Regions from separate parts of the Nonomuraea sp. NPDC047897 genome, predicted to be linked through region 3. Evidence: riboswitches for the same ligand, from Rfam matches in the RefSeq annotation. Region 3 holds a riboswitch; each other region holds the start of a gene.

Evidence for each region. A riboswitch is a leader RNA that binds a small molecule or an ion and turns the genes downstream of it on or off. The one in region 3 is predicted to bind thiamine pyrophosphate.
Region 1: another riboswitch for thiamine pyrophosphate. It lies ahead of thiO (glycine oxidase ThiO); the one in region 3 lies ahead of thiC (phosphomethylpyrimidine synthase ThiC).
Region 2: another riboswitch for thiamine pyrophosphate. It lies ahead of ACGF0J_RS10675 (purine-cytosine permease family protein); the one in region 3 lies ahead of thiC (phosphomethylpyrimidine synthase ThiC).

What each region holds. Positions count from the first base shown of each region.
Region 1 is NZ_JBIDCC010000011.1:177,194-179,450, reverse strand. Features, by position in the region: gene thiO (glycine oxidase ThiO) at 1-1,160, opposite strand, end outside; TPP riboswitch at 1,150-1,264, opposite strand; gene ACGF0J_RS24985 (NAD(P)/FAD-dependent oxidoreductase) at 1,323-2,257, shown strand, end outside.
Region 2 is NZ_JBIDCC010000004.1:157,294-159,550, forward strand. Features, by position in the region: gene ACGF0J_RS10665 (DUF6247 family protein) at 130-471, shown strand; gene ACGF0J_RS10670 (hypothetical protein) at 556-720, shown strand; TPP riboswitch at 965-1,077, shown strand; gene ACGF0J_RS10675 (purine-cytosine permease family protein) at 1,068-2,257, shown strand, end outside.
Region 3 is NZ_JBIDCC010000004.1:321,242-323,498, forward strand. Features, by position in the region: gene thiC (phosphomethylpyrimidine synthase ThiC) at 1-1,088, opposite strand, end outside; TPP riboswitch at 1,080-1,195, opposite strand; gene ACGF0J_RS11510 (response regulator) at 1,270-1,905, opposite strand; gene ACGF0J_RS11515 (sensor histidine kinase) at 1,898-2,257, opposite strand, start outside.

The DNA of each region.
Region 1 (2,257 bases), on a different contig from region 3:
GTGCCGGATGTCGCGCCGGATGTCGTGCCGGTTGTCGCGCCGGGTCCGGTGCCGGGTCCGGTACGCGGGCGGGACGGGGAGCACAGGGCGGCCAGCTCGGGCTCCTCGCCCAGCAGGACGGCCGCCGTGAGCGGGGCCAGCAGCACGCCGCCCCGGTGGTGCCCGGTGGCGAGCGTCAGCCCGGGGGTGCCGCTCGGGCCGATGTAGGGCACGTTGTCCGGCGTGCCTGGGCGCAGCCCGGCCACCACGTCGGCGACCTCCAGCTCGGTCACCCCGGGCACCAGCTCGCGGGCGTCGCGCAGCAGCTCGTACAGGCCGCCGGCCGTCACTCGCGTGTCGAACCCGAGCTCCTCCTGCGTGGCCCCCACCACCAGCTCGCCGTCGCCGCGGGGCACCAGGTAGACGTGCGCGCCGTGCACCGTGCCGCGCACGCACCGGCGCAGCAGCGGCTCGGGGGAGCGCAGCCGCATGATCTGCCCCTTGACCGGCCGGACCTCGACGTCGGCCAGCTCGGCGCTCCACGCCCCGGCCGCCAGCACGACGCCGTCGCCCCGCAGCTCGCCGGGCGCCCGGTCCAGCGACACCCCGCGGACCGCGCCGCCCTCGCGCAGCAGCCCGCTCACCCGGGCGCGCACCAGCGGGACGCCGCGCCGGTCCAGGGCGGCGAGCAGCGCCGCCGTGACCCGGCGCGGATCCACCCACGCGTCACCGGGGGCGAGCAGCCCGCCCCGCACGGACGGCGCGAGCATCGGCTCCAGCCGCCGGCACTCGCGGCCCGTCAGCCGCTCGACCGGGAGCCCCAGTTTCTCCATGAAGTCGGCCAGCTCGCCCAGCGCCGCCAGGTCGTCGGCCCCGAAGGCCACGTCGAGGGTGCCGTCGGCCCGCAGGTCCACACCGCCTCGGGCGGTGGAGGCGTCGAGTCCGGCGTCGGCGGCCAGCTCGGCGGCGAACGACGGCCACCTGCGCAGCGAGGCGACGCCCAGCCGCAGCAGCGGCTCCTCGGTGTAGGTGACCTCGCTGACCGGCGCCAGCATGCCCGCCGCCGCGTGCGACGCGCCCGTGCCGGGCGCCGGATCCACCACGGTCACCGCGCGTCCCGCCCGGGACAGCCGCCAGGCGATCGTCAGCCCGACGATCCCGCCGCCCACGACCAGGTCCATGCGCGCTCCCTTCGCCGGCATGATCCGGATCAGGTGGTTTGCGGTCGAAGGCCCGCGCAGCCTTCCTCTCAGCCCGGTGCGGCCGGACTCCCGCGCGTCGTACGGCTCCAGCCTATGCCCTCGCCATGACGTGCCCGGCACCGGCCCGTTATGGTCATGTCCGTGAACCATGTCGTGGTGGTCGGAGCGGGCCTGGCGGGCGTGCGGAGCATCGAGGCGTTGCGGGCGAGGGGGTTCGACGGCGCGATCACGCTCGTGGGGGCCGAACGCCACCGCCCCTACGACCGCCCGCCGCTGTCCAAGGCGGTCCTGCTGGGCGCCAGTGACTCCAGCTACGTCGACTTCGACCCGGTCGCGCTGCGGGTGGACTTCCGGCCGGGCGTCGGCGCCACGTCGCTGCGGGCCGGCGTCGTGGAGACCACCGAAGGCGAGCTGGCCTACGACGGTCTCGTCATCGCCACCGGGGCCGAGCCCGTCACGGTGCCCGGCGACGGGCCGCAGCACGTGCTGCGCACCCTCGACGACGCGCTGGAGCTGCGCGCCAGGCTCGTCCCCGGCGCCCGGGTGGTCGTCGTCGGGGCCGGCTGGATCGGCGCCGAGGTGGCCACCGCGGCCCGCCGGTCCGGCTGCGAGGTGACCGTGGTGGAGGTCGGGCCCGCGCCGCTCGCGCACGCCGTCGGCGCCGAGCTCGGCGCCCGCACCCTGAGCTGGTACGACGGCGTCGACCTGCGGCTGGAGACGATGGTGGGGTCCGTCGAGGAGGGCGGCGTCGAGCTGGTCGGCGGGGAGTTCGTGCCGGCGCACGTGGTGGTCACCGGCATCGGCGTCCGCCCGGCCGTCGAGTGGCTGGCCGGCGCCGACATCGACCTGCACAACGGCGTCGTCACCGACGAGCACCTGCGCACCTCCCTGCCGGGCGTGGTGGCGGTCGGCGACTGCGCCGCCTGGTGGTCGCGCCGCTACGGGACGCGGCTGCGGGTCGAGCACTGGGACACCGCCCTGGGCGCCCCGGAGGTGGCCGCCGCCTCCCTGCTCGGCGAGGACGCCGTCTACGACCCGGTGCCGTACTTCTGGTCCGAGCAGTTCGGCCACATGCT
Region 2 (2,257 bases), 160 kb from region 3:
TAGCGCTCCCGGTGCAGGTCAAAGGCCACCCATGGGCGGTATGGGTGGACCTTTCAGTCCTCGTACAGCTACGAAGTACAGCAGTCGCCTGTACGCTGAGCTGGCAGGTCGGACGGAGGGGGAGCCCCGATGACGGCACAACCACAAGAGCTAACGCCGCAGGCAGCGCCGGACAAGAACCTGCGGGCCATTCGTGGCGCGCTGGTCACGCCACAGGATCGCGAAGGGTTTGACGAAGGGCTGCGGCTCGCGCTCGCGGAGGTTCGTGCCAGCCTCGACCTGACGAAGCTCAACGATTTCGTACACACGTGGTGGCTCATCGCGTGCGACTCGGCGAAAGACCCGGCAGGCCGCCGGCAGATGCATGAGCGCGTGGCCGATGCCCAAGCTCTTGCCACTCGTGGCGAGGCTCTGCCACGCGGCGACAAGAGCTGGCGTGAGCTGCTGTCCGAACGCGGAGTCGCGCTGTAGGCGTACACCCTCCTTCCTCCTGACCCCGTCGCCCAAGACCAGATCGACGCGCTACCGGATGAAGCGCTCGGCTACCTTGCCGAGTTGTTCACCCTTCTGGAGACGGCGCCGTGGACGGGGCGCTCATCGAACCCAAGCAATCCCGATGCCAACATGCTGACCATGCCGTTCGGTGAGCGCGGCCTCATCACGTACCTCGTCCTGGAAAGGACACGAGAGGTGTACGTCGTGCGCGTTCAGTGGCTCTGACGGAGTGCTTGGCCCAGCTTGCGCAGGGCCTCGCAGGTCGCCTCGTCGGTGGCGTCGGCACGTCCGCTCGCGTTCGCCTGCGACGACTGGTGCTGTCCTTGCGGGCGGCGGCGCCCCCGGCATCGGGCATCAACGGTCACCTTCCTGCTGACCCACGAGGCGGTGCCCCCGGGTTGGCGGTAGCCACGCAGCGGACAATTAGTGCATCATTAGGCGCGAGCTGGGGCGATCCCAGCTCGTCCCCATGAACCCCCGCGGGAGCTTGGAGCAACCAGGCTGAGAGGGCAGCTATCGCTGCTGCCGACCGCATGAACCTGTCCGGGTAATGCCGGCGTAGGGAGAGTGCGATGGCGCACGTCGCCGACGAAGTTCCGCTGACTCTCGACGGAGAACCCCCCAAGACTCTCGGGGTGCTCGACCAGGGCGCCCTGTGGGCCAACCTCGGCGTCAGCCTCCTCGGCTTCTCCGGGGCGCTGTTCCTGATCAGCCCGCTCCGCGACGCCCCGCCGCTGAGCCTGGTGGCCGCGCTGACGGCCACGCTCGTCGGCAGCCTGATCGGCACGGCCATGGTGGGCCTGGCGGCCGTGCCCGGCACGCGGACCGGGCAGCCGGCGATGGTCCTGCTGCGCGGCCTGTTCGGGGCGAAGTTGTCGTACATCCCGACCGTGCTCAACATCGTCCAGATGGTCGGCTGGGGCGCCTTCGAGCTCTGGGTGATCGCCATGGGGGCGAGCGCCATCTTCGGCTCCGCTGTGCCGTACGCGGTGTGGGTGATCGTCGCGGGAGTGATCACCACCGCGCTGAGCATCTGGCCGCTCGGCGCCGTACGGGTGCTGCGCCGCTACGTGACGATCGCCGTGGTCATCGCGATGGTCTGGTTCTCCGTGGACTTCCTGGGCACGGCCCAGCCGCAGACCGGCGGCTCGTGGGCGGCCTTCGCGCCGGCCGTCGACTACGTGATCGCGCTGTCGGTCTCCTGGGTGCCGCTCGCCGCCGACTTCGCCCGGCACTCCAGGTCGAGCGCGGCCGCCTTCACGGGTGTGGTCGGCGGCTACACGCTGGCGCAGGTCGCCTGCCTCGGCCTCGGCGTCTACGCGGTGGCCATGGCCGGGGCGGCCGCGGTGAACGCCGACTCCACGGCGGTGTTCGGCCCGTTCGTGGCGGCGCCGCTCGGGGCGCTGTTCTTCGCCGTGCTCGTGCTGCGGGAGACCGACCAGTCGTTCGCGAACGTCTACTCCACCACCGTGTCGCTGCAGAACCTCATGCCGAGGGTGGACCGCAGGGTGTTCTCCACCGCGGTGGGCCTGCTGACCATCGCCATCGCGCTGGTCGTGGACGTGACCTCCTACGGGGCCTTCCTCGGCGTCATCGGGGCGGTGTTCGTGCCGATGTTCGCGGTGCTGGCGGTCGACTACTTCGTGCTCGGCGGCGCGCTGAGGTGGAACACCGAGGAGGACGCCCCCGCCCGCTGGTCCATGCTGGCGCCCTGGGCCCTGGGCTTCGCCGCGTACTGGCTGACCACCTCGACGCCCACCGT
Region 3 (2,257 bases):
ATCGTCTGGACGCCGTGCTCGCGGGCGATCGCGGTCAGCTCGCCCAGCGTGCGCAGCTCGGCGAACTGCGCCTCGTCGTTGGCGTCGGCGATGGAGCCGGGCCGCAGGCCGTCGCCCAGTGAGAACGCCACGTCGTACGCGGCGAAGATCTCGCACATGTCGGCGAAGTGCTCGTACAGGAAGCTCTCGCGGTGGTGCGCCAGGCACCAGGCGGCCATGATCGAGCCGCCCCGGGACACGATGCCCGTCTTGCGGCGGGCGGTCAGCGGCACGTACGCCAGCCGCACCCCGGCGTGCACGGTCATGTAGTCGACGCCCTGCTCGCACTGCTCGATCAGCGTGTCGCGGTAGACCTCCCACGACAGGTCGGCGGCCACCCCGCCGACCTTCTCCAGCGCCTGGTAGAGCGGCACGGTGCCGACGGGCACGGGCGAGTTGCGGATGATCCATTCGCGGGTGGTGTGGATGTCGCGACCGGTGGACAGGTCCATGATCGTGTCGGCGCCCCACCGGGTGGCCCAGGTCATCTTCTCGACCTCCTCCTCGATCGAGGAGGTGACGGCCGAGTTGCCGATGTTGGCGTTGATCTTCACGAGGAAGTCGCGACCGATGATCATCGGCTCGCTCTCCGGGTGGTTGACGTTCGCGGGGATGATCGCCCGGCCGGCGGCCACCGCGTCCCGGACGAACTCCGGTGTCACGCCCTCCCGGATCGCGACGAACTCCATCTCGCGGGTGATCTCCCCCCGCCGGGCGTAGGCGAGCTGCGTCACGGGCGCCCCCGTGGCCCGCAACGGCCGCCGCGCCGCGCCGCGCCAGGCGTGTCCGGCCCGGCCGGCCCCGCTCGGGCGGCCGTCGTCGATCGGCCGCACCGGCCGGCCCGCGTAGTCGGCCACGTCCCCCCGGGCGAGGATCCACTCCTCGCGCCGGGCCGGCAGCCCCTCGGTCACGTCGGTGGCGGCCGCCGGGTCGGTGTACGGCCCGGACGTGTCGTACAAGCTGATCCGCTCCCCGTTGGACAGCAGCACCTCCCGCACGGGCACCCGCAGCTCGCCGAGGTGGACCTTGGAAAAACGCGCGCCACTCACGCGGCAACTCCCTTCGCCGGCATTACCCGGAGCAGGTTCTGGCGGTCGGCGGCTGATGGGTAGCCGTCCTCTCAGCCCGGTCACACCGGGCTCCCGCGTTGGACCGGATCAACGTAACCCGGCGCCCGCAGGGGCGCAAGGCGGAGCCGCCGACGTGCCCGGGCCCGTCCTCGACGGGCGGTCACCCCCCGGTGAGCAGGCCGCGCTGGTAGGCCACGGCGACCGCGGCGGCCCGGTCGTTGACGCCGAGCTTGGCGTAGACGTGCAGCAGGTGCGTCTTGACCGTCGCCTCGCTGATGAACAGCCGGGCCGCGGCCTCGCGGTTGGTGGTGCCCTGGGCCACCAGGCGCAGGATCTCCAGCTCCCGGCCGCTCAGCGGGTCGGCGGGTGCGCGCACCTGACCCATGAGGCGGGTGGCGACGGACGGGGACAGGACGGCCTCGCCGCGCGCCGCCGCCTCGACGCCGCGCGTGAGGTCCTCGCGTGCGGCGTCCTTCAGCAGGTAGCCGGTGGCTCCGGCCTCGATCGCGGGCAGCACGTCGCTGTCGGTGTCGTACGTGGTGAGGACCAGCACCCGGGCCCGGACACCGAGCCGCGCCAGCTCCCTGATGGCTGTCACTCCGTCCATGCGGGGCATCCGCAGGTCCATGAGCACGACGTCGGGGTCGAGGGCGCGGGCGAGGTCGACGGCCTGCGCGCCGTCGCCCGCCTCTCCGGCCACCTCGAAGCGCGGGTCGCCGGTGAACATGCCGCGGATGCCGTCGCGGACGATGGGATGGTCGTCGGCGATCAGCAGCCGGATGGGGGTGTCAGGCAAGGAAGCTCTCCTCCGCGTGTTCCCTGGGCACCGCGGGGACGGCCGCGGAGATCGCGGTGCCGGAGCCGGGCTCGCTCTCGATCTCCAGGGTGCCCGCCAGGCGGCTGACCCGCTGGCGCATCGAGGTCAGACCGTACCCGCCGCCGTCGCGGACCCGCTCCGCGTCGAACCCGGCGCCGTCGTCGCGCACGTCCAGACTGACGAGGTCCTCCATGTACGACAGGGTGACGGCGACCCGGCCGGCCCGGGCGTGCTTGGCCACGTTGGCCAGCGCCTCCTGAGCGGTGCGCAGCAGCGTCCCCTCCACCTCCGGGTGCAGCGGACGGACCGGGCCCGTCGCGGTGACGTCGGC